3 regions of the Collimonas rhizosphaerae genome follow, and region 2 is predicted to be linked to each of the others. Evidence: predicted binding sites of a transcription regulator. Region 2 holds the regulator's gene; each other region holds the start of a gene.

Region 1 (7,991 bases), on a different contig from region 2:
GCGCCGGCGAACGGCCGCTTGAAAAGCAAAGCTGGATTGCCCTGCTGGAGACGGAAGCGGCCCAGATGCTCAGCAATGGCGACGCCGACGTGATGGATGTGCTGGGACGGCAGTTTGAATCGGCCCTGATCAAGATCGCCTTGCGCCATACCCACGGACGCAAGAACGATGCGGCGGTACGCCTTGGCATCGGACGCAATACCATCACGCGCAAGATCCAGGAATTAGGCATAGCCGGCGCAAAAGACGATTGACGGCAAGCCGGGCAGGATGGTGCTTAGCTATCCTGCGATTCCCTCAGTTTGCGCCATAGGGTAGTGCGGCTGATGCCCAGGTACCGGGCCGCAGCTGCACGGTTGCCCTCGAACCTTGCCAGCACCTGCGCCGCGGATTCCGCCACCGCCGGCATGGCAACCGCCGGCGGCGCATTGCTGTTCGCGGCCGCCAGTTCCGGCGCCGCCGACAGCAGGAAGGCCGGCGTCAGCGAACGCAGCGGCTCGGCCGCCAGGAACAGCGCCACGCGTTCCATCAGGTTGCGCAGTTCGCGCACATTGCCGGGCCAGGCATAACTTTCCAGCAGCGGCGCGCAAGCCACGACTTCGGCGTGGAGATTGGCGTGCGGCCGCACATCCAGCGACGCCAGCGCCTGTTTCAGGCACCATTCCGCCAACGCCACCAAATCCTCCGGGCGCGCGCGCAAGGGCGGCAAATCCAGGCGCAGGACGCCGATGCGATAGAACAGGTCGGCGCGGAAACGGCCGTCGCGCACTCTTTCCTCGAGGTTGCAATGGGTGGCGCTGATGATGCGGACGTCAACCGCGATCGGGCGGGTAGAACCTACGCGCACCACTTCGCGCTCTTCCAGCACGCGCAGCAGCCGGGTTTGCAGCGCCAGCGGCATTTCGCCGATTTCATCGAGGAACAGGGTGCCGCGGTGAGCCGCTTCAAACAGGCCGGCGCGGCCGCCGCGGCGCGAGCCGGTGAAGGCGCCTTCTTCGTAGCCGAACAGCTCGGATTCCAGCAGCGATTCTGCAATCGCGCCGCAGTTCACCGCGACAAAAGGACGGCTGCTGCGGCCGCTGGCCGTGCCCTGCGCCAGCGGATGTTCACGGTGGATCGCCTGCGCCGCCAGCTCTTTGCCGCTGCCGGTTTCGCCATGGATCAGGACGTTGGCCGGCGAACGCGCAAACAGCGTCACCGACCTGCGTATCGCTTCCATGGCGTCCGACGCGCCGCGCAAATCGCTGATGCCGTGCTTGGCCCTGAGCGTGTCGCTGACCGGATAGCTGCGGCCGCCGGTCGATTCCAGCTGGAGTTGAGTCAGGCGCGCCAGTTCCAGCGCATCGTTGAACGCTTGCCGGATCGATGCGGCGGAGTAGACAAAGATGCCGCTCAGCCCGGCTTCTTCGGCGAGGTCGGTGATCAGGCCGGCGCCCACTATCGCCTTGATGCCGCTCGCTTTCAAATCGCTGACCTGGGCCCGGGCGTCTTCTTCGGTGGCGTAGCTGCGCTGCTCGATGCTGAGGTCGAATGCGGCCTGGAATTCCGCCAGCGCCGGCATCGACGCCTGGTAAGTGATGACGCCGACCCGCGGCGTGATCTTGCGGGCGCGGGCCAGCGCCTGCATCACATCGAAGCCGCTGGCCTTGGCGATGATGACCGGCACCGACAAGCGGCTCTTCAGGTAGGCGCCGTTGGAGCCGGCGGCAATCACGGCGTCGCAGCGTTCGGTCGCCAGCCGTTCGCGGATGTGCTGGACCGCGTCTTCAAAACCCAGCTGGATAGGCGCGATATTAGCCTGGTGGTCGAATTCCAGCGTGATGTCGCGGAACAGGTCGAACAGGCGCGATACCGAGACGGTCCAGATGACCGGCAGGTCGTTGTTGTCGCGGTTGCTGGCGGGAGAGGGCAGGGGACGGGCCATGTTATCGAGGTTTCATTGTTGCTGTAGCGGTGTTTCAATGATGTTTCATTAATGTTTCATGGATCAATTTGAAACATAGTATGGAACATCGAGGACAGCAATGCAATCGCTCGATGACTCCGAGGCGATCCACGCAAGTCCCTGATTCCAAATAAATAGTCGTCGCAGCCTGGGAAACGGACGGGGAATTGCCGCGGTTCATGCCGGCCATGGCATGGCGATTGCAATATTGCTGTATCGGTTTCCCCATGAAACCTGTTCGAGACAAGGTGACGATATGACGCAATATTCCGCAGGCGCTGCATTCAGGCAGGCCGTTCGTGACGAATCGCCGTTGCAGGTGGTCGGCGCGATCAACGCTAACCACGCTTTGCTGGCCAAGCGCGCCGGTTTCAAGGCGATCTACCTGTCTGGCGGCGGCGTTGCAGCCGGTTCGCTGGGCTTGCCGGACCTCGGCATCTCCAACCTGGACGACGTCCTGACCGATGTGCGGCGCATCACCGATGTCTGCGACCTGCCGCTGCTGGTGGATGTCGATACCGGTTTCGGTTCTTCCGCCTTCAATGTGGCGCGCACGGTCAAGGCCATGATCAAGTTCGGCGCCGCCGCCATGCATATCGAAGACCAGGTCGGCGCCAAGCGCTGCGGCCACCGGCCCAACAAGGAAATCGTCAGCAAGCAGGAAATGGTGGACCGCATCAAGGCTGCCGTCGATGCCCGCACCGACGACAACTTCGTCATCATGGCGCGCACCGATGCGCTGGCGGTGGAGGGCCTGGAAGCTGCGATGGAACGCGCGGTGGCCTGCGTCGAAGCCGGCGCCGACATGATCTTCCCGGAAGCGATCACCCAGCTCGACATGTACAAGACATTCGCGGCGGCGGTCAAGGTGCCGGTGCTGGCCAACATCACGGAATTCGGCGCGACTCCGCTGTTCACGGTCGATGAACTGAAATCCGCCGATGTCGGCCTGGTGCTGTATCCCTTGTCAGCTTTCCGCGCAATGAACAAGGCTGCCGAAAACGTCTACACCGCGCTGCGCCGCGACGGCACCCAGAAAAACGTGATCGACACCATGCAGACCCGCGCCGAACTTTACGAACGCATCAACTATCACGAATTCGAGCAAAAACTGGATGCCTTGTTTGCGCAGCAGAAGGCGAAATAACCGGCATCCTGTATTTGAATCCTGGTCAAATAAATCGCATAGGAGCACGACACATGAGTGAGCAACAGCCTGCAGCAGCGGCAACCTTCAAGCCCAAGAAATCGGTAGCCCTGTCCGGCGTCACCGCCGGCAATACCGCGCTGTGCACCGTCGGCAAGACCGGCAACGACCTGCACTACCGCGGCTACGATATCCTGGATATCGCCGACAGCTGCGAATTTGAAGAAATCGCGCATTTGCTGGTGCATGGAAAACTGCCCACCAGCGCTGAACTGAATGCCTATAAAACCAAGCTCAAAGCCCTGCGCGGGCTGCCGGCCAACGTCAAGGCGGCGCTTGAGTGGCTGCCGGCGTCATCGCATCCGATGGACGTGATGCGCACCGGCGTCTCCGCGCTGGGTTGCGTCCTGCCGGAAAAAGACGACCACAATACGCCTGGTGCGCGCGATATCGCCGACCGCCTGATGGCCTCGCTCGGCTCCGTCTTGCTGTACTGGTACCACTACAGCCACAACGGCAAGCGCATCGAAACCGAAACCGACGACGAATCGATAGGCGGCCATTTCCTGCACCTGCTGCACGGTGAAAAACCGTCCGCGCTGTGGGAGCAGGCGATGCACACTTCGCTGATCCTCTACGCCGAACATGAATTCAACGCGTCGACATTTACCGGCCGCGTGATTGCCGGCACCGGCTCCGACATGTATTCGGCCATCACCGGCGCCATCGGCGCCTTGCGTGGCCCCAAGCACGGCGGCGCCAACGAAGTCGCATTCGAGATACAGAAGCGCTACGACAACCCGGACGAGGCAGAAGCCGACATCAAGAAGCGCGTCGAAAACAAGGAAGTGGTGATCGGCTTCGGCCATCCCGTGTATACCATCTCCGATCCGCGCAACAAGGTGATCAAGGAAGTGGCGCGCAACCTGTCCAAGGATGCCGGCTCCCTGAAAATGTTCGATATCGCCGAGCGGCTGGAAACGGTGATGTGGGACATCAAGAAAATGTTCCCCAACCTGGACTGGTTTTCGGCCGTTTCGTATCACATGATGGGTGTGCCGACCGCCATGTTTACGCCGTTGTTCGTGATTGCCCGCACCTCCGGCTGGGCGGCGCACATTATCGAGCAAAGGATAGACAACAAGATTATTCGTCCATCGGCGAATTATGTGGGCCCAGAAGATTTAAAATTTGTCCCGATTGGCAAACGCAAATAGCGCCCGTATGCAAAATGGCAATACTGGCGCAGGAGCGAGCCAATAGATGTTTCCATCGCGTAAGCGATGGAAACTATCCGCTGCTTACTCAATTAACGCCTTAGGGCCGGGACCATATGATCGCTTTTAACGCATTGAATACTTACCGTATCGCTTCCGCTTTGACACTTACCGCCTTGCTGGCTGCCTGCGGCTCCAGCGTGCCGCTGGCCGATACCAAGCCGGCCCCGGCTTTGCCGAACCTCCTGAAGCTGGAGCCGGCGCCGTCGGCAAGCCTGCTGACCGGTAATTTCTATTGCGAATTGGGCAACCGGGTCGACCTGGCCGGCGCCGGCAGCGACGTCAAGCTGACCTGGAAAGGCCGCAGCTATCCGATGACCACGGTCAGCACCACCACCGGCGCGGTGCGCCTGGAAGACAAGGCCAGCGGCCTGGTGTGGATCCAGATCCCGGCCAAGTCGATGCTGCTCAATTCCAAGCTGGGACAGCAACTGGCCAACGAGTGCAAGCTGCGCTGATGCCCTGAACCGGGACGGCGTTGCAGGAGCGGCTGGGTATTTCTGCTTTAATTTTTTGGTTGTAATTGTTCGTTTTAATTTTTCATCATCAAGGAAAACAATGTCCGCTCACATCTCCAACGTCCGCCCAAAATACGACAAAGTGCTGGTCGATATCGTCGACTACGTGACCAAATACAAGATCACATCCAAAGTAGCCTACGATACCGCCCGCAACTGCCTGATCGATACCCTGGGCTGCGGCCTGGAAGCGTTGGAGTATCCGGCTTGCAAAAAGCTGATGGGACCGATCGTGCCGGGCACCGTGGTGCCTAACGGCGCCAAAGTGCCGGGCACCCAGTTCCAGCTCGATCCGATCCAGGCCGCCTTCAACATCGGCGCCATGATCCGCTGGCTGGATTTCAACGACACCTGGCTGGCAGCGGAATGGGGCCATCCGTCCGACAACCTGGGCGGCATCCTGGCTACCGCCGACTGGCTCTCGCGCAACGCCATCGCCGCCGGCAAGAAGCCGCTGAAGATGAAGGACGTGCTGACCGCGATGATCAAGGCGCACGAAATCCAGGGTTGCATCGCCCTCGAGAATTCTTTCAACAAGGTCGGCCTCGACCACGTGGTGCTGGTCAAGGTTGCGTCGACCGCGGTAGTGGCCGAAATGATGGGCCTGACGCGCGAAGAAATCCTCAATGCGGTATCGCTGGCATGGGTCGACGGCCAGTCGCTGCGCACCTATCGCCATGCGCCGAACACCGGTTCGCGCAAATCCTGGGCAGCCGGCGACGCCACCTCGCGCGCGGTGCGCCTGGCCTTGATCGCCAAGAGCGGCGAAATGGGCTACCCGTCGGTGCTGACCGCCAAGACCTGGGGCTTCTACGATGTGCTGTTCAAAGGCCAGCCTTTCAAGTTCCAGCGCAAGTATGAATCGTACGTGATGGAAAACGTGCTGTTCAAGATTTCGTTCCCGGCCGAATTCCATTCGCAGACCGCGGTGGAAGCGGCCATGACCTTGCACGCCGAACTGGCCAAGGCCGGCAAGTCGGTGGAAGACATCAAGAAGATCACCATCCGCACCCATGAAGCCTGCATCCGCATCATCGACAAGAAGGGTCCGCTGAACAATCCGGCCGACCGCGACCACTGCATCCAGTACATGGTTGCGGTGCCGCTGATTTTCGGCCGCCTGACAGCCGGCGATTATGAAGACAAGATCGCCGCCGACAAGCGTATCGACGTCTTGCGCGACAAGATCGTCTGCGTCGAAGACAAGGCATTCACCAAGGATTACCACGATCCGAAGAAGCGTTCTATCGCCAATGCGCTGACCGTGGAATTCAAGGATGGCAAGAAACTCAAGGAAATCGTGGTCGAATATCCGATCGGCCACGCCCGCCGCCGCAAGGATGGCATTCCGCTGCTGGAAGCGAAGTTCAAGGTCAACCTGGCGCGCCAGCTGTCGGCCAAGCAGCAGCAGAAGATCCTGGAAGTGTCGCTGGACCAGAAAAAACTGGAAGACATGGCAGTCAACGAGTATGTTGACCTGTATGTGATCTAAACCAGGCAGCGCCCCGCTTTGACGGGGCGCTGTTGCATTTGTCCGCAGTGGTTTGCCAAGACATGCCGCAGAAGCATGCAAGGCGGAAGGCGTTCGCCTTCCAGCCCTACGATTCTTTTCAAGAAGCGAGGAGACAGCATGAGTTTCGCCACCTTTTACCAGCGCTCGATCGACGATCCGTCCGCCTTCTGGGCCGAGCAAGCCAGGCGCATCGACTGGCACCACCCGTTCTCGCAAGTGCTCGACGACAGCCGGCCGCCGTTCGCCAGGTGGTTTGCCGGCGGCGCCACCAACCTGTGCCACAACGCGGTCGACCGCTGGGTGGCGACGCGCGGCGACCAGCCCGCCCTGATCGCGATTTCCACCGAGACCGGCACTGAAAAGACCTATTCCTTCCGCGAACTGCATGCAGAGGTCAACCGCATGGCCGCCATCATGCAAGGGCTGGGCGTGGCACGCGGCGACCGGGTCCTGATCTACATGCCGATGATCGCCGAGGCGGTATTCGCCATGCTGGCCAGCGCCCGCATCGGCGCCATCCATTCGGTGGTGTTCGGCGGCTTCGCTTCGAACAGCCTGGCGAGCCGCATCGACGATGCCACGCCCAAGCTGATCGTCTTGGCCGACGCCGGTTCGCGCGCCGGCAAGATATTGCCGTACAAGGGTTTGCTGGACGAAGCAATCAAGCTGGCCCGGCATCAGCCGGCGCACGTGCTGCTGGTCAACCGCGGCCTGGCGCCGATGGCGCTGGCCGCAGGGCGGGATGTCGATTATGCCGAGCTGCGGCAGCAGCATATCGGCGCCAAGGTGCCGGTGACCTGGCTGGAATCTAACGAAGCTTCTTACATCCTGTACACCTCGGGAACCACCGGCAAGCCCAAGGGCGTGCAGCGCGATGTGGGAGGTTACGCGGTGGCCTTGGCGACCTCCATGGACACCATCTTTTGCAGCAAGCCGGGCGGGACATTTTTCTGCACCTCCGACATCGGCTGGGTGGTCGGCCACTCCTACATCGTTTACGGGCCGTTGATCGCGGGCATGGCGACGGTGCTGTATGAGGGGTTGCCGATCCGTCCCGACGGCGGTGTCTGGTGGAGCATCGTTGAAAAGTACAAGGTGACCCGCATGTTTTCGGCGCCGACCGCGATCCGGGTGCTGAAAAAGCAGCCGCCGGAGCTGATGCGGAAGTACGACCTGTCGTCCTTGCAGGCGCTGTACCTGGCCGGGGAGCCGCTGGACGAAACCACTTCCAGCTGGATTGCATCGGCGCTCGGGGTGCCCGTCGTCGACAACTATTGGCAGACCGAATCCGGCTGGCCGATCATGACCATCGCCAGGAATGTCGACAGCAGGCCGGGCAAGCTGGGCAGCCCTGGCGTGCCGATGTACGGCTATAAGGTGCAGCTGTTGAACGAAGCCACCGGCGCGCTTTGCGGCGCCAATGAAAAAGGCGTGGTGGTGATCGAATGGCCGTTGCCGCCGGGCTGCATGCAAACCATCTATGGCGACGACCAGCGCTGCATCGATACCTATTGGGCCACGCAAGTGCCGGGCTCGGGCAACCGCGCCTATTCCACCTTCGACTGGGGCATCCGCGACGACGACGGCTATT
Region 2 (7,991 bases):
GCGGCATTTGTCAAATTGCTTGCACAGCTGGGACTGGCGCCGGATGCCTGCGGCTTTATCGGCGACGATGTGATCGACTTGCCGATCCTGTCGCAGGTCGGTTTTGCGGTCAGCGTTCCCAACGGCCATCCCGATGTCCGCAGCCGCGTGCACTATGTCACCCAGGCCAGCGGCGGCCACGGCGCCGCGCGTGAAATCTGCGACCTGATCATGCAGGCGCAAAATACCTACGCAGCGACGCTGGCGTCGTACCTGCGCACCACACCGCAGGACATTGCATGAAAAACCTGCGCTCCACCTACCGCTTCCGCTTCCTGCTGCTGCTGATATTGTTCATCTTGCTGGCGCTCGGCAGTTTCTGGCTGGTGCAGGTGATGCACCAGAATACCGAAGACCTGCTGCCGAAGGCGGCGCGCACCGAACCCGATTATTTCGTCGAGCATTTCAATTACGTGCAGATGTCGCCCACCGGGCAGCCGCGCTACAACATTTCCGGCGACCGGCTGACACATAATCCAGGCGACGATTCGTTCGATGTGCAAAAGCCGCTGATCCACAGCCTGGACAAGGAAAAACCGCCGATGAACCTGCGCGCCGACCGCGGCAAGATCGAAGACAACAACAGCAAGGTGCATCTGTACGGCGACGTCAATGCGGACCGGCCGAAGACGCCGCAGGCCGACAATTTCCACTTGAAATCCGAATACCTGCTGCTGCTGCCCGACGACGACGTCATGCAGTCCGACAAACCGGTGGAGCTCACGCTGGGACAATCGGTATTGCATGGCACCGGCATGGATTTCAATAATTCCACGCGTGTACTGAAACTGTTCAGCAAGGTCCACGGCGTGTTTCCGCCCAAACCTCGCTGATCCAGGCAAACAGGCCATTTTATGCACACCGTTCTATCCTTTATCCAGGATTTTTCATGAAACGACTATTTTTCATATCCCTGCTGTTGCTTAGCGCCATAGGCGTGGCGCATGCAGAAAAAGCAGACTCCGAAAAACCGACGCTGATCGATTCCGACCAGCTCACCTATGACGACGTCAAGCAGGTCAATGTCGCTACCGGCAACGTGGTGCTGACGCGCGGTACGCTGCTGATGAAAGCCGACCGCGTGGTGGTGACTACCGATCCGTCCGGCTACCAGTTCGCCACCCTGTACGCAGATCCCGGCAAGCTCGCCACGTTCAAGCAAAAACGCGACGGCGGCCCCGACCTGTGGATCGACGGCCATGCCGAACGCATCGAATACGACGGCAAGACAGAAATCACCAAGCTGTTTTCCAAGGCGCAGATGCGCCGCCTGCAAGGCGACAAACCAACCGACGAAGTGAACGGCGAATTCATTTCCTACGACAGCCGCACTGAATTCTATTCGGTCAACAATACCGTCAACGGCAACAGCCAGGCAGGCGCCGGACGCATACGCGCCGTCATCCAGCCGCGCCCGAAAGCTCCGCAATGACAGCTCCCAGCACCCTGATCGTCAAAGGCCTGCAGAAAAGCTACGGCGCGCGCCAGGTAGTCCACGACGTGTCGCTGACAGTGCATTGCGGCGAAGTGGTCGGCCTGCTGGGCCCCAACGGCGCCGGCAAGACTACTTCTTTCTACATGATCGTCGGCCTGGTGCCGTCGGACGGCGGCGAGATCGACCTCGACGGCGTCGACATTTCACGCTTGCCTATCCACCGGCGTGCAGTGCTCGGCCTGTCGTACCTGCCGCAAGAGGCATCGGTGTTCCGCAAGCTGACGGTGGAAGACAATATCCGCGCCGTGCTGGAACTGCAGCGTCCCAACGGCAAGCCGCTCACCAAGGCTCAAATCGACGAGCAGCTGCAGAAGCTGCTGCACGAGCTGCAAATCGAAAAGCTGCGTGAAAACCAGGCGCTGTCGCTGTCGGGCGGTGAACGCCGGCGGGTCGAAATCGCCCGCGCGCTGGCCACCAATCCCCGCTTCGTCCTGCTGGATGAACCGTTTGCCGGGATCGATCCGATCGCCGTGATCGAGATCCAGCGCATCGTCCGCTTCCTCAAGGAACGCGGCATAGGCGTGCTGATCACCGACCACAATGTGCGCGAAACACTGGGCATCTGCGATCGCGCCTACATCATCAACCAGGGCAGCGTGCTGGCCAGCGGCAGTCCGGACGACATCATCGCCGACGAGTCGGTGCGGCGCGTATACCTGGGCGAGCATTTCCGCATGTAGCTTCATCGAGATATGCCCGAACGGTCGGGGGCAAGGGAATGCGCCGCGCTGCGGCAGCCTGCCCCGAATAAAGAAATACCAGTGAATTGTCTGCACGGAAGCCATGAAACAATCACTCCAGCTACGCACCTCGCAGCATCTTGCGCTGACACCTCAGTTGCAGCAGTCTATCCGGCTGCTGCAATTGTCCACGCTCGAACTGCACCAGGAGCTGGAACAGATCCTGTCGGACAATCCCCTGCTGGAGCGGGTCGACGACCCGCTCGACAATTCCGTACGCTTGCTGGCGGACGGCGCCATCAGCGGCACCGCGTCGACCATGGATGCCCCGGTGGGCGACAGCGAAGTGAGCAGCTCGCCGAGCGAAAGCGAAACCGGGCTGGACACGCCGCCGGCCGCCGAGAGCGGCCCGGAAAGCGGCGACAGCGAATGGAGTTTCGACGATGTCGCGCGCAGTTCAAAAACCCCGGATGACGAAGATGCGCGGCCGCAGCTGGAAGCCCACGAATCCACCTTGCGCGAACATCTGCTGCAGCAGATGCGCGAAACGCTGCACGACTTGCGTGACCGCGCCCTGGTCGAGCTGACCATCGATGCGCTGGACGACAACGGCTACCTGGAAGAATCGCTGGAAGAAATCCTGGAGCGGCTGCCGCCGGAACTGGAAATCGCCATCGAGGAATTATCGACGGCGCTGAAGATGGTGCAGAGTTTCGACCCGGCAGGCGTCGGCGCCCGCAATGCGGCGGAATGCCTGAGCTTGCAGATCAGGCGTTTTATCAAAGTGCCATTTGTCACGCGCCGGCTTGCATTGGCGATCGTGCAAGATCACCTGATGCTTTTTGCGCAACGCGATTTCAATAAAATCAAGAAGGCGCTCGATTGCGACGACGAAGACCTGCGCGAAGCGCAGGCAGTCATCAAGCAGTGCAATCCGCACCCCGGCGCGCCGTTCGCCGCCAACACTTCCGACTACGTCGTGCCCGACGTGATCGTCAGGCGCAGCAAGCAGGGCTGGCAGGTCATGCTCAACAATGACGTCATGCCAAGGCTCAGGGTGAATGTCCTGTATGCCAACATTCTGAAGCAAAGCAAGGGCGACGGCGCGCTCACTTCGCAGCTGCAGGAAGCCAAGTGGCTGATCAAGAATATGCGGCAGCGCTTCGACACCATCCTGCGCGTGGCGCAAGCCATCGTGGAACGCCAGAGGAATTTCTTTTCGCACGGCGCGGTGGCCATGCGGCCGCTTGTGTTGCGTGAAATAGCTGATACACTGGGACTACACGAGAGTACTATTTCTCGTGTAACCACTCAGAAATACATGCTCACTCCCCACGGGATGTTTGAACTGAAGTATTTCTTCGGCAGCCATGTTGCTACTGAGGCAGGTGGAGAGGCTTCCTCAACGGCAATCAGGGCACTCATTAAGCAATTGATAGGAGCGGAAGATACAAAAAATCCTTTCTCTGACAGCAAGATTGCCGACATGCTTGCGGAACAAGGTATGGTGGTAGCCCGCCGCACCGTCGCAAAATATCGCGAAGCACTGAAAATTCCGTCTGTTAATTTACGCAAGGCCTTGTAGTTCTTCTGGTTTGATTGTAAAGCTTACCCTTGCTGTGTCCAGACGAAGCGGGTTTCATTGGTTCTTGCCAGGACTGTCTGTTTTCGGACCGTCCGCCTAAAGATCCTGCGTATCCAGCTCCGGACCGCCAGCAATATTCTTGATAGGAGCGCTGTATGAACTTCACCATCAGTGGGCATCACCTCGAGTTAACCCCTGCCATTCGCGAATACGTACAAAGCAAACTAGAGCGTATCAAACGCCATTTCGACCAGGTCATCGATATCAGCGTGATCCTGACGGTCGACAAGATTACTGAAAAAGAAAAACGCCAAAAAGCGGAAATCAACCTGCGCGTAAAAGGAAAAGATTTGCATGCCGAAAGCATTGCCCACGATCTTTACGCCGCCATCGACGCCCTGATCGACAAGCTCGATCGCCAGGTGATCAAATACAAGGACAAGATGCAAGACCACCAGCATGATGCCATCAAGCACCTGCCGGAAGAACTCCCCGCCGCGACCTGATCCGACCTGCGCGAGCTGTGTGGCTCGCGCCAATAAATGAACAAGGGCGCAGTCAATGCGCCCTTTGTTATTGTCAAACCATATTATTGTTTATCGCTGCGGCGCGTCCTTATTTCAATGCGCCGAACACCTTGCCGATAATCGCGCTGCCGGCGCCGACCGGATCCTGCCGTATCGCTTTCTCTTCGTCGCCGATGATGGTGTACAGGCCGTCCAGCGCACGCTGCGTGACGTAACCTTCAACGGTGCTTTGCTGGGCTGGCACCATGCCGGTCTTGCCGACTTGCCCCATGACCGAATTGTATTGCGCCGACAAGCCGTTGCGGTCGGTCACGCCTTTGACGATAGGCAGGAATTTCTGGCCCAGTTGCGCCGAAGTCTTTGCCTTGAAGAAGTCTGTCACCGAAGTATCGCCGCCGGTCAGGATGTTTTTTGCATCCGTCACCGACATCGATTTCACTGCATTCAACAGCAGCGGCTTGGCCAACGGCACTGCCTGTTCCGCGGCATGGTTCATCGACACCACCAGGTCGTCCAGTTTCTGTCCCTGGCCGGTCATCCTCAAGAGCGGCATGGCTTTATCGAGCACGCTGGGCAAGCCGATCTTGACCTTGTCGTTGTTCAGGAAGCCATTCTCGACGCCCAGTTTGGACACCGCGACATCCGCGCCTTTTTGCAGCGCAGCTTTCAGGCCGCTGCTGGCGTCCTGGTTGCTCAAGTCGCTTAAGGACAAGGCAAGCGCGGCGGAAGCGGTTACTGCCAGGGTCAGGGTCACTGCTGTTTGGTATACGCGGCGCATAACGATCCTCATGAAATGATTGGAAAACGACAAAGTCTACCCTAACTTGTTGCGTTTAGAGCAAGGGACCGGAAATCCCTGTGGTACGCATGTCAGAGATGGCCTTCGTCTACCAGGAACAAACGCCTGTGCTCGCGTATCGCGTAACGGTCGGTCATGCCGGCGATGTAATCGGCGATCGCGCGCGCCTGCGGGCTTGCTCCGGCCGTGCCGGGCTGGCCCAGCTGATAGTCGGGCGGCAGCAAGGTCGGCTCGGCGCTGAAACAGGCATACAGTTCGGCGACGATGCGGCGCGCCTTGGCCGTCATGCGATTGACCAGGTAGTGGCGGTACAGGTTTTCGCGCAAGAAGCGCTTCAGCAGCGCTGCCTGTTGCGCCATGCCGTCGGAAAATGCAATCAGGGGCGGCGCATTGCGCACCTCGTCAACGCTCTGCAGGCGGGCATCCAGGATGCGCTGCTGCGAGGTCTGGATCAGGTCGGTGATCAAGGCGTTGATCATGCGCCGCACCGTTTCATTGATCGCGCGGCGCCCGCCGAGGCCAGGGTACAGCCGCTCGACCTCGCGGCTGTGGGTTGCATAAAAATCTATCTGGTTCATCTGCTCCAGCGTCAGCAGGCCCGAACGCAATCCGTCGTCGACATCGTGGTTGTTGTAGGCAATCTCGTCGGCCAGGTTGGCGACTTGCGCCTCCAGGCTCGGCTGCTTGCGCTGGATGAAGCGCTCGCCGATATCGCCCAGCTTCCTGGCGTTGGCCAGCGAACAGTGCTTCAGGATGCCCTCGCGGGTCTCGAACATCAGGTTCAGGCCGTCAAAAGCGCCGTAGCGCTGCTCCAGCTTGTCGACCACCCGCAGGCTCTGCAGGTTGTGTTCGAAGCCGCCATGCGCCTCCATGCAGTCATTCAGGGCATCCTGGCCGGCATGGCCGAATGGCGTATGCCCCAGGTCGTGGGCCAGTGAAATCGCCTCAACCAAATCTTCGTTCAGTTGCAGGTTGCGCGCAATCGAACGGGCGATTTGCGCCACTTCAATGCTGTGCGTCAGGCGCGTGCGGAACAGGTCGCCCTCATGGTTGACGAAAACCTGGGTCTTGTATTCCAGGCGGCGGAATGCGGTGCAATGGATGATGCGGTCGCGGTCGCGCTGGAACTCGCTGCGGGCGCTAGGTGGCGTTTCCTCGAACAGGCGTCCTCGCGACAGCCCAGAATGTGCGGCATAGGGGGCGAGAGGTTGAGCGAGAAGCGCTTCCGGGTTCATCGCGGCAAATCTCCCGAGGCTAGCTGCTGCAGCGTCGCCAGCAGTGCTTCTTGCGGCACGCCGGTGACCAGATGGCCGCCCAAGGGGTTCATCAGGATGAACTTGATCTGGCCGTCTTCGTTCTTTTTGTCGACCTGCATCAGCTCCAGCCAGCGCTGAGCGCCGAGGTTGGGCGCCTCGGTCGGCAGGCCGGCGGCGCGCACCAGCGCACTGACGCGTTCCTTGTCGACGGCGCTGATGTGCCCAAGCCGGTGCGACAGGTCAGCCGCCATCACCATGCCGCAACCGACCGCTTCACCATGCAGCCATTTGCCGTAGCCCAGGCCGGACTCGATCGCATGGCCGAAGGTATGGCCGAAATTCAGGATGGCGCGCAAGCCGCCTTCGCGTTCGTCTTGCCTGACCACGTCGGCTTTCAGCTCGCAGGAGCGGCGGATGGCGTAAGCCAGGGCAACGTTATCGCGCGCCATCAGCTTGCCGATATTGCTCTCTATCCATTTGAAGAATTCGGCGTCGATCACCGCGCCGTATTTGATCACTTCCGCCAGCCCGGCCGACAGCTCGCGCTCAGGCAGGCTGTGCAAGGTCATGGTATCGGCGATCACTGCCTGCGGCTGGTAGAAGGCGCCGATCATGTTTTTGCCGAGCGGGTGGTTGATGCCGGTCTTGCCGCCCACCGAGGAATCGACCTGCGCCAGCAGGGTAGTCGGGATCTGCACGAACGGCACGCCGCGCATGTAGGCCGAAGCAGCGAAACCGGTAAGGTCGCCGATAACGCCGCCGCCCAGGGCGATCAAGGTCGTCTTGCGGCCGCATTTTGCGCTCAGCAGCCGATCGAAGATCTGCATCAGGCTGGCCCAGTTCTTTTCTTCTTCGCCGTCCGGCAATATGATTTCCAGCACGCTCTTGCCGGCGTCTTTCAACGCCTGGCTAAACCCTTGCAGGTACAGCGGCGCGACGGTAGTGTTGGTCACCACGGCGACCTGCTTGCCGATGATCAGGCGCGCAATCCGCTCACGGTCGTTCAGCAGCGACGGTCCGATCTCGATCGGGTAGCTGCGCTCGCCCAGTTCTACCTGGAGCGTGATGGTCGGCGCCGGGGCCGGAGGGGGCGACTGCTGGTTCATAAAAGAATTTGCTGAAATAGGGGTGATAGCGCCAGCCTGGCTAACCGTGCCCGATCCTGCTTCAGGCTCGTCGGGCAGCAGTTCCAGCTGGCTCAGGATGCTGTGTACCAGGAATTGTACGTTAGGTCGGCCAGTGTCGATGACAATGTCGGCCACGTCGCGATAATACGGCTCTCGCTGCCGTGACAGTTCTTCCAGGCGCCGGCGCGGATCGGCTGTTTGCAATAGCGGCCGGTTCTTGTCGCGGCTGGTGCGCTGCAGGATGTTGTGGATGCTGGCACGCAAGTAAATCACGGTGCCGCGGTTTTTCAGGTATTCGCGGTTTTCCGGCCGCATGACAGCGCCGCCGCCGGTGGCCAGCACGATGCCGCGCCTGCCGCTGAGGTCGCGTATCACTTCCGTCTCGCGCTGGCGGAAGCTCTCTTCGCCTTCTATCTCGAAAATCAAAGGAATCGAGACGCCGGTACGCGCCTCGATTTCGTGATCCGAATCAATGAATAGCTT
Region 3 (7,991 bases), on a different contig from region 2:
GGCGCGCAGCAGCATCGGCAAGCTGATGCCGGCAATCACCTGGGTCTGGTTGCCGGTGCAAAACGGCAGCGTGCAATTGGATGGCGTACCGCCCATGACGTCGGTAATCACCAGCACCCCCGAACCATCGTCCAGGCGTGCAGCGGCCTGCTTGGCCAGTTTTTGCACTTCGACGGGATTCTGGTCGGCGACCACGTCGATCGCTTCAAGCCGCTCCGGCGTCTGGCGAAACACATGAGAGGCAGCCGCGATGAATGCCTGGCCCAGGGGGGCGTGGGTTAAAAGGAGAATGCCAATCATAGTTTCAATTTCAAATCCGGCTTACGGATTCGTCCCGGTTTACAACGGTTTTACAGCAACGACCATCCTGGTCCACAGCTTTGGCTGTCAACAACCAGAACAACAAAATAAGTTACAGCGCCGCTTCCAGCGCGTCGATAAACATCTCGGCGACATCAAAACCGGCCTGCTGCTTGATTTCCTGGAAGCAAGTCGGGCTGGTGACGTTGACTTCAGTCAGATAATCGCCAATCACATCTAATCCTACCAGTAACAGGCCGCGCTGTGATAACACCGGCCCAAGTGCTTCGCCGATTTCACGGTCGCGCGCCGTCAGCGGCTGCGCCACGCCGACGCCGCCGGCCGCCAGGTTGCCGCGCACCTCGCTGCCTTGCGGAATCCGCGCCAGCGAATAGGGCACGACTTTACCGCCAATTACCAGCACGCGCTTGTCGCCGGCGACAATTTCCGGGATGAAGCGCTGGATCATGATGGTGCGATGGCCGTTGTCGGTCAGGGTTTCGATGATCGAGCCCAGGTTCAGGCCGTCTTGCCGCACCCGGAAAATACCGGTGCCGCCCATGCCGTCGAGCGGCTTCAGGATCACATCCTGGTGTTCTGCGTGGAAGGCGCGCAAGCGTGCCGCATCGCGCGTCACCAGGGTCGGCGAGGTGTATTTGGAGAATTGGGCAATCGCCAGCTTTTCATTGTGGTCGCGGATCGCCTGCGGTTTGTTGAATACCCGGGCGCCTTGTGTTTCCGCCAATTCCAGCAGGTAGGTGGTGTAGATGTACTCCATGTCGAAAGGCGGGTCCTTGCGCAACAGGATCGCATCGAATTCCGACAGGAACATGGCGGCGGGCGCGCTGGCCCGGTACCAGTCCTTGTCGTCGCCGGTCAGGCTGACGCGCACCACGTTGGCGGTGACAACCCCGCTTTCCAGCGCCATGTCCTTTTGCTCGAACGCATAGATGGTGTGGCCGCGCTTGACGGCTTCGACCATCATGGCGTAAGTCGAATCCTTGTACGTCTTGAAGGTATCCAGCGGATCGGCGAGGAAAGCTATTTTCATTTTCTATCCTGTATTAGTATTCTTTGCACATCAATCGTTTTATCTGATCAGTTGGGGACAGAGTCGCACAGACCGTGTAATTCGCCACGCTGCGGTGGCTCTTAAACCCTACCCGGGCAGCTCTGTCCCACAATCAGTATTCCTCTGGATTGGGATCGGTCTTTTCCATTTCAAGCGAAGCCGCCAGCAAACCGAGACGTGCGACCACGCCATACATATAGAAGCGGTTCGGCGCGGTAGTGCCCGGCTTGGCCAGCATGTCCGGCAGCGCATGCTGCTGGGCGAACGCCAGCGGCACGAAATGGGCGCCCGGCGCATTCAGGTTTTCATTGATGCCGCGTTCGGCATGCACGCGGTAAAAGCCGCCGACCACGTAACGGTCGATCATGTACACCACCGGTTCCGCCACCGCATCATTGATATGCTCGAAAGTATGCACGCCTTCCTGGATGATCAGGTCGTGGATTTCGCCGCCGGCCTTGCCCAGCGACAGCTTCTCGCGCTGCTTGCGGCTCAGCTCCTTGATCTGGCTGACGTCGGTCACGCTCATCACGCCCATGCCGTCGGTGCCGGCGTCGGCCTTGACGATCACGAACGGTTTTTCCGTGATGCCGTATTCCTTGTATTTCTTGCGGATCTTGGCCAGCAGCGAGCTGACGGCGGCCGCCAGCTTGTCGTCGCCGTCCGCCGCGTCGAAATCGACCTGGTCGACCTTGGCGAAGAACGGATTCAGCATCCACGGATCGACATCCACCAGCTTCGAAAACTTCTTCACCACTTCGTCGTAGGCCATGAAATGGTTGCTCTTGCGGCGCACGGTCCAGCCGGCGTGCAGCGGCGGCAGCACATTCTGTTCGTTCAGGTTCTCCAGTATCGACGGCGTACCGGAAGACAGGTCGTTATTCAGCAAAATGGTGCACGGGTCGAAATTCTTCAAACCCAGCCGGCGGCCGTTGGCGGAGCGCTCCATCGGCTCCAGCGTAATGGTGCTGCCGTCCGGCAATTCGATCGTCTGTGCTTCTTTCACGCTTTCATCGAGCGTACCCAGCCGTACATGCAAGCCGGTCTGGCGGAAAATCTGCATCAGCCGCGCCACGTTCTGCAGATAAAAGGTATTGCGCGTGTTCAGTTCCGGCAGCAGCAGCAGGTTCTTGGCGTCCGGACAATATTTTTCGATGGCTGCCATGGCCGCCTGTATCGCCAGCGGCAACATTTCGGGCGAAAGATTGCTGAATCCGCCCGGGAACAGGTTGGTATCCACCGGGGCCAACTTGTAGCCCGAGTTGCGCAGGTCGACCGAGCAATAGAACGGCGGCGTGTGCTCTTGCCATTCCATCCGGAACCAGCGCTCGATAGCCGGGGTGGCTGCGAGGATTTTCTTTTCCAGATCGAGCAAAGGGCCGTTCAGGGCGGTGACAAGGTGCGGAACCATATAAAACTTTCTTTTGGGAACTATGCAGCGAACTTGCGCAACTGCCCATGACAGGAATGTCTTTCAGGACTCCCATGACAGGCAAGAGACGCAGATTCTAACGGGAAATGCATTATTTCGCCGGTCTACCGCCGGGATGCCATCCACGGCGACGCTCCGGCAGGTGCGTCTATGAGCCAAGTTTACATCGGGCCGGTCGCGAATTTTTAAAGTCCCGGAAAAACAAAAAAGCGCCGTCAGGCGCCTTGTAAATCGTGTCACATTGTTATCGGATTCGAGCGTAATTGCCGCTAACCCCTCAGGATCAGATCCGTTTATACATGAAGCTGCTGTCGCTCAGCTTGCCGGTGGTCGAGCGGGCATAGGCGGGAACGATGCCGGCCAGTTCAAATCCGAGCGAGCTATACAGGGATTCCGCCGCGTCGCCGGTGCGTGTCTCCAGGAACAGCAGCGAGCGACCATCGGCGCGCGCAATCGTCTCTGTCTTTTGCATCAGCACGCGCGCCACGCCTTTGCGCCGCACGTCGGGATGCACCAGCAGCTTGGAAATCTCGGCGCGGTGGCGGCCGTTGGCCGGCGCCGCTAGCACCAGCTGCACGGTGCCGACGATCTGGCCGGCAAAGCGCGCCACCAGCAAGCGCCGGCCGCCGCTCACCAGCGAGCCGCTGACGCCGTACCAGAATGAAAAAGCATCTTCGGTATTCGGCGTATCCAGGAATCCGATGCTGGCGCCCTGCTCCACGCACGCCATCAGGATATCGGTGAGCGGCCCCACCACCTGATCGAACTGGTTCGCCTTGACGTCTTCAACCGTGCATGCGGTCAGGCGTTGCGGGGTGATGGTCGGGTCCAAGCTGGAATCTCCTGAAACGGCTACGTCAAAAAAACAAAATCCCAGGACGAGCCCGGGATTGCATCGAACATCGCACCGGATAGCCAATGCTGCAGCTATCCGGCGCAATCAGGCAGGACTCAGTCGTGATAAGCAGATTCGCCATGGCTGGAGATGTCCAGGCCTTCGCGTTCTTCTTCTTCGGTCACGCGCAAGCCCATGACGATGTCGACCAGCTTGAATGCGACCAGCGACACCACGCCCGACCAGACCAGGGTCGTCAGCACGCCTTCAAACTGGATCCACAGCTGGCCAGTGATCGAATAGTCTGGCAGCACTGCATTGGTGACATAGTCATAGATGCCGACGCCGCCCAGGCTAGGCGCCGCAAACACGCCGGTCAGCAATGCGCCCAGGATACCGCCGACGCCATGCACGCCGAACACGTCCAGCGCATCGTCCGCACCAAGCAGGCGTTTCAGGCCGGTGACACCCCACAGGCAGATGAAGCCAGCCAGCAAGCCCATGATCAGAGCGCCCATCGGGCCGACGAAACCGGCGGCAGGCGTAATCGCCACCAGGCCGGCGACCGCACCCGAAGCGCCGCCCAGCATCGACGGCTTGCCCTTGCCGATCCATTCACCGGCGCTCCAGCTCAACACCGCAGCGGCAGTCGCCAGCAAGGTATTGATGAAAGCCAGTGCGGCGCTGCCGTTGGCTTCCAGCGCGGAGCCGGCGTTGAAACCGAACCAGCCGAACCACAGCAGCGAAGCGCCGACCATGGTCAGGGTCAGGCTATGCGGCTTGAATGCTTCCTTGCCGAAGCCGACGCGCTTGCCGATCACGTACGAACCAACCAGGCCCGCGATAGCGGCATTGATATGCACCACGGTGCCGCCGGCGAAATCGAGCGCGCCCTTCTGGAACAGCCAGCCGCCGGTAGCGGTCAGTTTTTCCGCAGCAGCGGCGTCGGTAAAGCCATCAGGACCAGGCCAGAACCAGACCATGTGCGCCATCGGCAGGTAAGCGAACGTGAACCACAGGACCGTGAACACCAGGATCGCGGAGAACTTTGCGCGCTCGGCGAAGGCGCCGATGATCAGCGCACAGGTGATCGCGGCAAACGCCCCCTGGAACACCACGTAGGCAAACTCAGGCACTACCACGCCTTTGCTGAAAGTGGCGGCAACCGAATCCGGCGTCATGCCGTGCAAGAACAGGCGGCTGAATCCGCCGAAGAAGGCATTGCCCTCGGTGAACGCAATGCTGTAACCGTAAAGTATCCACAGTACGATGATCAGCGAGAACACCGTGAAGCATTGCATCAGCACCGACAGCATGTTCTTGCTGCGCACCAGGCCGCCGTAGAACAGGCCCAGGCCCGGCAAAGTCATCAGGATCACGAACGCGGTCGATACCAGCAGCCAGGCAGTATCGCCCTTGTTCGGCACCGGCGCCGCAGGCGCGGCGGCAGCCGGAGCGCTGGCGGCCGGAGCGGCCGCTGCCGGCGCCGCAGCAACCGATGCCGCAGGCGCGGCAGCCGGAGCTGCGGTGGAAGCATCCGCACTGGCAGCTGCCACGCTTGCGCTAGCGCTTGCCGATGCCTCGTCGGCGGCACGGGCCGGCAACATGGAAGTAGCCGCGATCAGCGAGCAAGCCGCCAAAATCGTAGCAAACGTACTTTTGATGTTCATATTTTTTATCCCCTTAGATTGCATCTTTGCCGGTTTCACCGGTACGAATACGAATAACTTCCTGCAGATCAAATACAAAAATCTTGCCGTCGCCGATCTTGCCGGTGCGCGCCGCGTTTTCAATCGCTTCTACCGCCTGTTCCAGGATGCTGTCGTCCACCGCTGCTTCGATTTTTGTCTTCGGCAGGAAGTCGACCACGTATTCGGCGCCGCGGTACAGCTCAGTATGCCCTTTCTGGCGGCCGAAACCCTTGACCTCGGTCACGGTAATGCCTTGCACGCCAATCGCCGAAAGCGCTTCGCGCACCTCGTCGAGCTTAAATGGTTTGATGATTGCTGTAATCAGTTTCATGTCGGCCTCGTTGTTTTATCGAATTTAGGAATTCAGCTCACTCAGGTTTTGCGTAATCCGGCTTTGCTTTAAGCTCATGTCCTGGTCAGTTGGGGACAGAGTAATTCTGTCCCCAATGCGTCAGAAGGTCTTCGCTACCGAAAACACTACCCCGTTGCGGCCCAGGTTCTTGCCGCTCGGGCTGACGTACGCGCCATCCTTGGCGTCGGTGCCGACATAGGCCAGTCCCAGCGTCACGCCGGCCAGCTGCTCAAAGGTCTTGGTGGCGCCGATTTTCCAGTCGGTGTAGCTGCCGAAGCTGAAATGCTCCACTGTCTGGTGGCCGAGGTGCAGCCCCAGCGTGACGCCCGCGCCGACATCGAAATTGGCGCCGGCATCGTAATAAGCGCTGTTCTTGCTGTCGACCGTGCCGAACAGGTTGGTCAGCGCATGCGAGTACTTGAAATAGGCCGGGCCGTAGCCGATCTGGCCATACAGCTCGAAAGTGTTGGCGTTGCGGCCGATCTGGCTGTAGTTGTTGGTCGGGTAGTAGTAGTACAGGCCGCCGACGTCATAGGTGAAGCCGCCAGGCAGTTCGCCGCGCTTGCCGCCGTAGATGTCCCATTCAACCGGGCCCTTGCCGCCGGTGCCGGTATGGGCGCTGTCGACCGCATCCTTGATCCACTTGATATTCGACAGCCAGGTGCCCGCATACAGGCCGGTAGGGTTGTTGGTGTAATCCGCACCGCCCTGTATCGCCGGGTCAAAACGCGTTTGCGAAATGCCGCGGAAGCGGTAGTCGTTGACCGCGCCAATGTTGTAACTGATCTCGTTATCCGGCTTGGCGTCTTCGGCGTGAGCGAGACCTGCGGAGAAACTTGCTGCTATTGCTGCGGCTAAAATCAGCTTTTTCATGGATGTCCCTGTTGGTATGTTGAATGAAAAACCGCTAAATCAGTACTCCTCGGACTTTCCATAGCAGAACCCATGCCAACTGCGCCGATCTCTCCTTTTCCATGGCTGCAGCCCCTTGTGGGGCGTTTTACTCACTGCTTTTACTGATTGTTAACTGCAGGATGTTCTTGCACAAAAAAATCGGCAAGGAAATGCACCATAATAATGCACGCATTTAATTGAGCATTATTTTGGTGCGAAAATATGAAGAGAAGACTACATGACGCCCTGTAGTCGGCTACAAATCAAGTCCAGGCTTGCCGCAGGGATAACAGTGCGCGCCCGATGGCCGCTTCGTCGACACCGGCAAAACCCAGCGCCAGGCCGGCTCGATGCTGCGGATTGACTGCTTGCCCAGGCAGGCAGAACCGGCTCATGGGATTGAGCTCAACGCCGGCGGCGATGGCCTTGGCCACCAGGTCAGCCTCCTGTCCGGCGCTCGCCAATGGCAGGCTCAGGTGCAAACCGGCGGCGACCTTGGGCAAAGGCAGCTGCTGTCCGAACAATGGCGCCCAGCCTTCCAGCAAGGCGTCACGGCGCGCGCGGCTGGCGCGCCGCATGCGCCGGATGTGGCGTTGGAAATGACCGGCCGCGATGAATTCGGCCATCACCGCCTGGTCCGCGGCCGGCGGATGGCGGTCGCCCATGGCGTGCAGCGCGGTCAGCGCCGGCACCAGCTTGGGCGGCAGCACCAGGTAGCCCAGCCGCAAACCGGGAAAGGCGATTTTTGAAAAGGTGCCGACATACAGCACGCGCCCGCTGCGATCGAGCGCCGCCAGCGGCGCCAATGGCGTGCCGTCGTAACGATATTCGCCGTCGTAATCGTCTTCGACGACCCAGGTGTTGTGGCGCTCGGCCCAGGCTAGCAGTTCGAGCCGGCGCGCCAGCGACAGCGTGACCCCGAGCGGATACTGGTGCGACGGCGTCACATACGCCATCCGGCAATCAGCGTGCTGCGCAAGTTGCGACGTGTCCATCCCATCCTGGTCCAGGGCAATCCCCACCAGCTGCGCGCCAACCACCGCCAGCGCTGCAGCTGCAGCCGGATAACAAGGATTTTCGATAGCGACCTTGTCGCCGGCATCGAGCAGCAATTGCGCGCACAGGGCAATCCCGTGCTGCGCTCCGGCCGTGATGACGATTTGCGACGGTTCGCAAGCCAGCCCGCGCGCCTGCCGCAGGTAGGCCGCAATCAGCTCGCGCAGCCGCAGGTTGCCGGCGGCGTCGCCGTAACCCATTTCCGCCAGCGGCGCACGACGCCAGAACTGGCTTTGCAGACGGCCCCAGATCTGGTTCGGAAACAAGTCATAGGCGGGAATCCCGAGCCGGAACGCGCGCGCCGGCCCGGCCGACATGCGGCGCCGTGTCTCATATCCGCTCAATCGCCCCTGCATGGC

The links. Region 2 encodes sigma-54, which starts transcription at its own class of promoters, with help from an activator protein. Its sites were predicted from a motif close to TGGCANGNAANCTGCTTT; they were not measured.
Region 1: prpB (methylisocitrate lyase) is a predicted target of sigma-54. The motif match lies at 2,135-2,152, and genes of this name have one in related genera.
Region 3: V8G57_RS10675 (TorF family putative porin) is a predicted target of sigma-54. The motif match lies at 6,616-6,633, and genes of this name have one in related genera.

Annotation. Positions count from the first base shown of each region.
Region 1 covers NZ_JBANDC010000005.1:95,402-103,392, reverse strand. The annotation lists gene ntrC (nitrogen regulation protein NR(I)) at 1-254, shown strand, start outside; gene prpR (propionate catabolism operon regulatory protein PrpR) at 278-1,924, opposite strand; gene prpB (methylisocitrate lyase) at 2,202-3,092, shown strand; gene prpC (bifunctional 2-methylcitrate synthase/citrate synthase) at 3,146-4,309, shown strand; gene V8G57_RS08635 (hypothetical protein) at 4,426-4,827, shown strand; gene V8G57_RS08630 (bifunctional 2-methylcitrate dehydratase/aconitate hydratase) at 4,928-6,379, shown strand; gene V8G57_RS08625 (propionate--CoA ligase) at 6,518-7,991, shown strand, end outside.
Region 2 covers NZ_JBANDC010000004.1:282,173-290,163, forward strand. The annotation lists gene V8G57_RS07610 (KdsC family phosphatase) at 1-282, shown strand, start outside; gene lptC (LPS export ABC transporter periplasmic protein LptC) at 279-872, shown strand; gene lptA (lipopolysaccharide transport periplasmic protein LptA) at 929-1,471, shown strand; gene lptB (LPS export ABC transporter ATP-binding protein) at 1,468-2,214, shown strand; gene V8G57_RS07630 (RNA polymerase factor sigma-54) at 2,318-3,799, shown strand; gene hpf (ribosome hibernation-promoting factor, HPF/YfiA family) at 3,955-4,305, shown strand; gene V8G57_RS07640 (DUF4197 domain-containing protein) at 4,415-5,104, opposite strand; gene V8G57_RS07645 (deoxyguanosinetriphosphate triphosphohydrolase) at 5,197-6,360, opposite strand; gene aroKB (bifunctional shikimate kinase/3-dehydroquinate synthase AroKB) at 6,357-7,991, opposite strand, start outside.
Region 3 covers NZ_JBANDC010000006.1:164,385-172,375, forward strand. The annotation lists gene V8G57_RS10645 (PTS sugar transporter subunit IIA) at 1-300, opposite strand, end outside; gene gshB (glutathione synthase) at 413-1,351, opposite strand; gene gshA (glutamate--cysteine ligase) at 1,485-2,783, opposite strand; gene V8G57_RS10660 (GNAT family N-acetyltransferase) at 3,088-3,636, opposite strand; gene V8G57_RS10665 (ammonium transporter) at 3,756-5,303, opposite strand; gene V8G57_RS10670 (P-II family nitrogen regulator) at 5,323-5,661, opposite strand; gene V8G57_RS10675 (TorF family putative porin) at 5,782-6,555, opposite strand; gene pdxR (MocR-like pyridoxine biosynthesis transcription factor PdxR) at 6,840-7,991, opposite strand, start outside.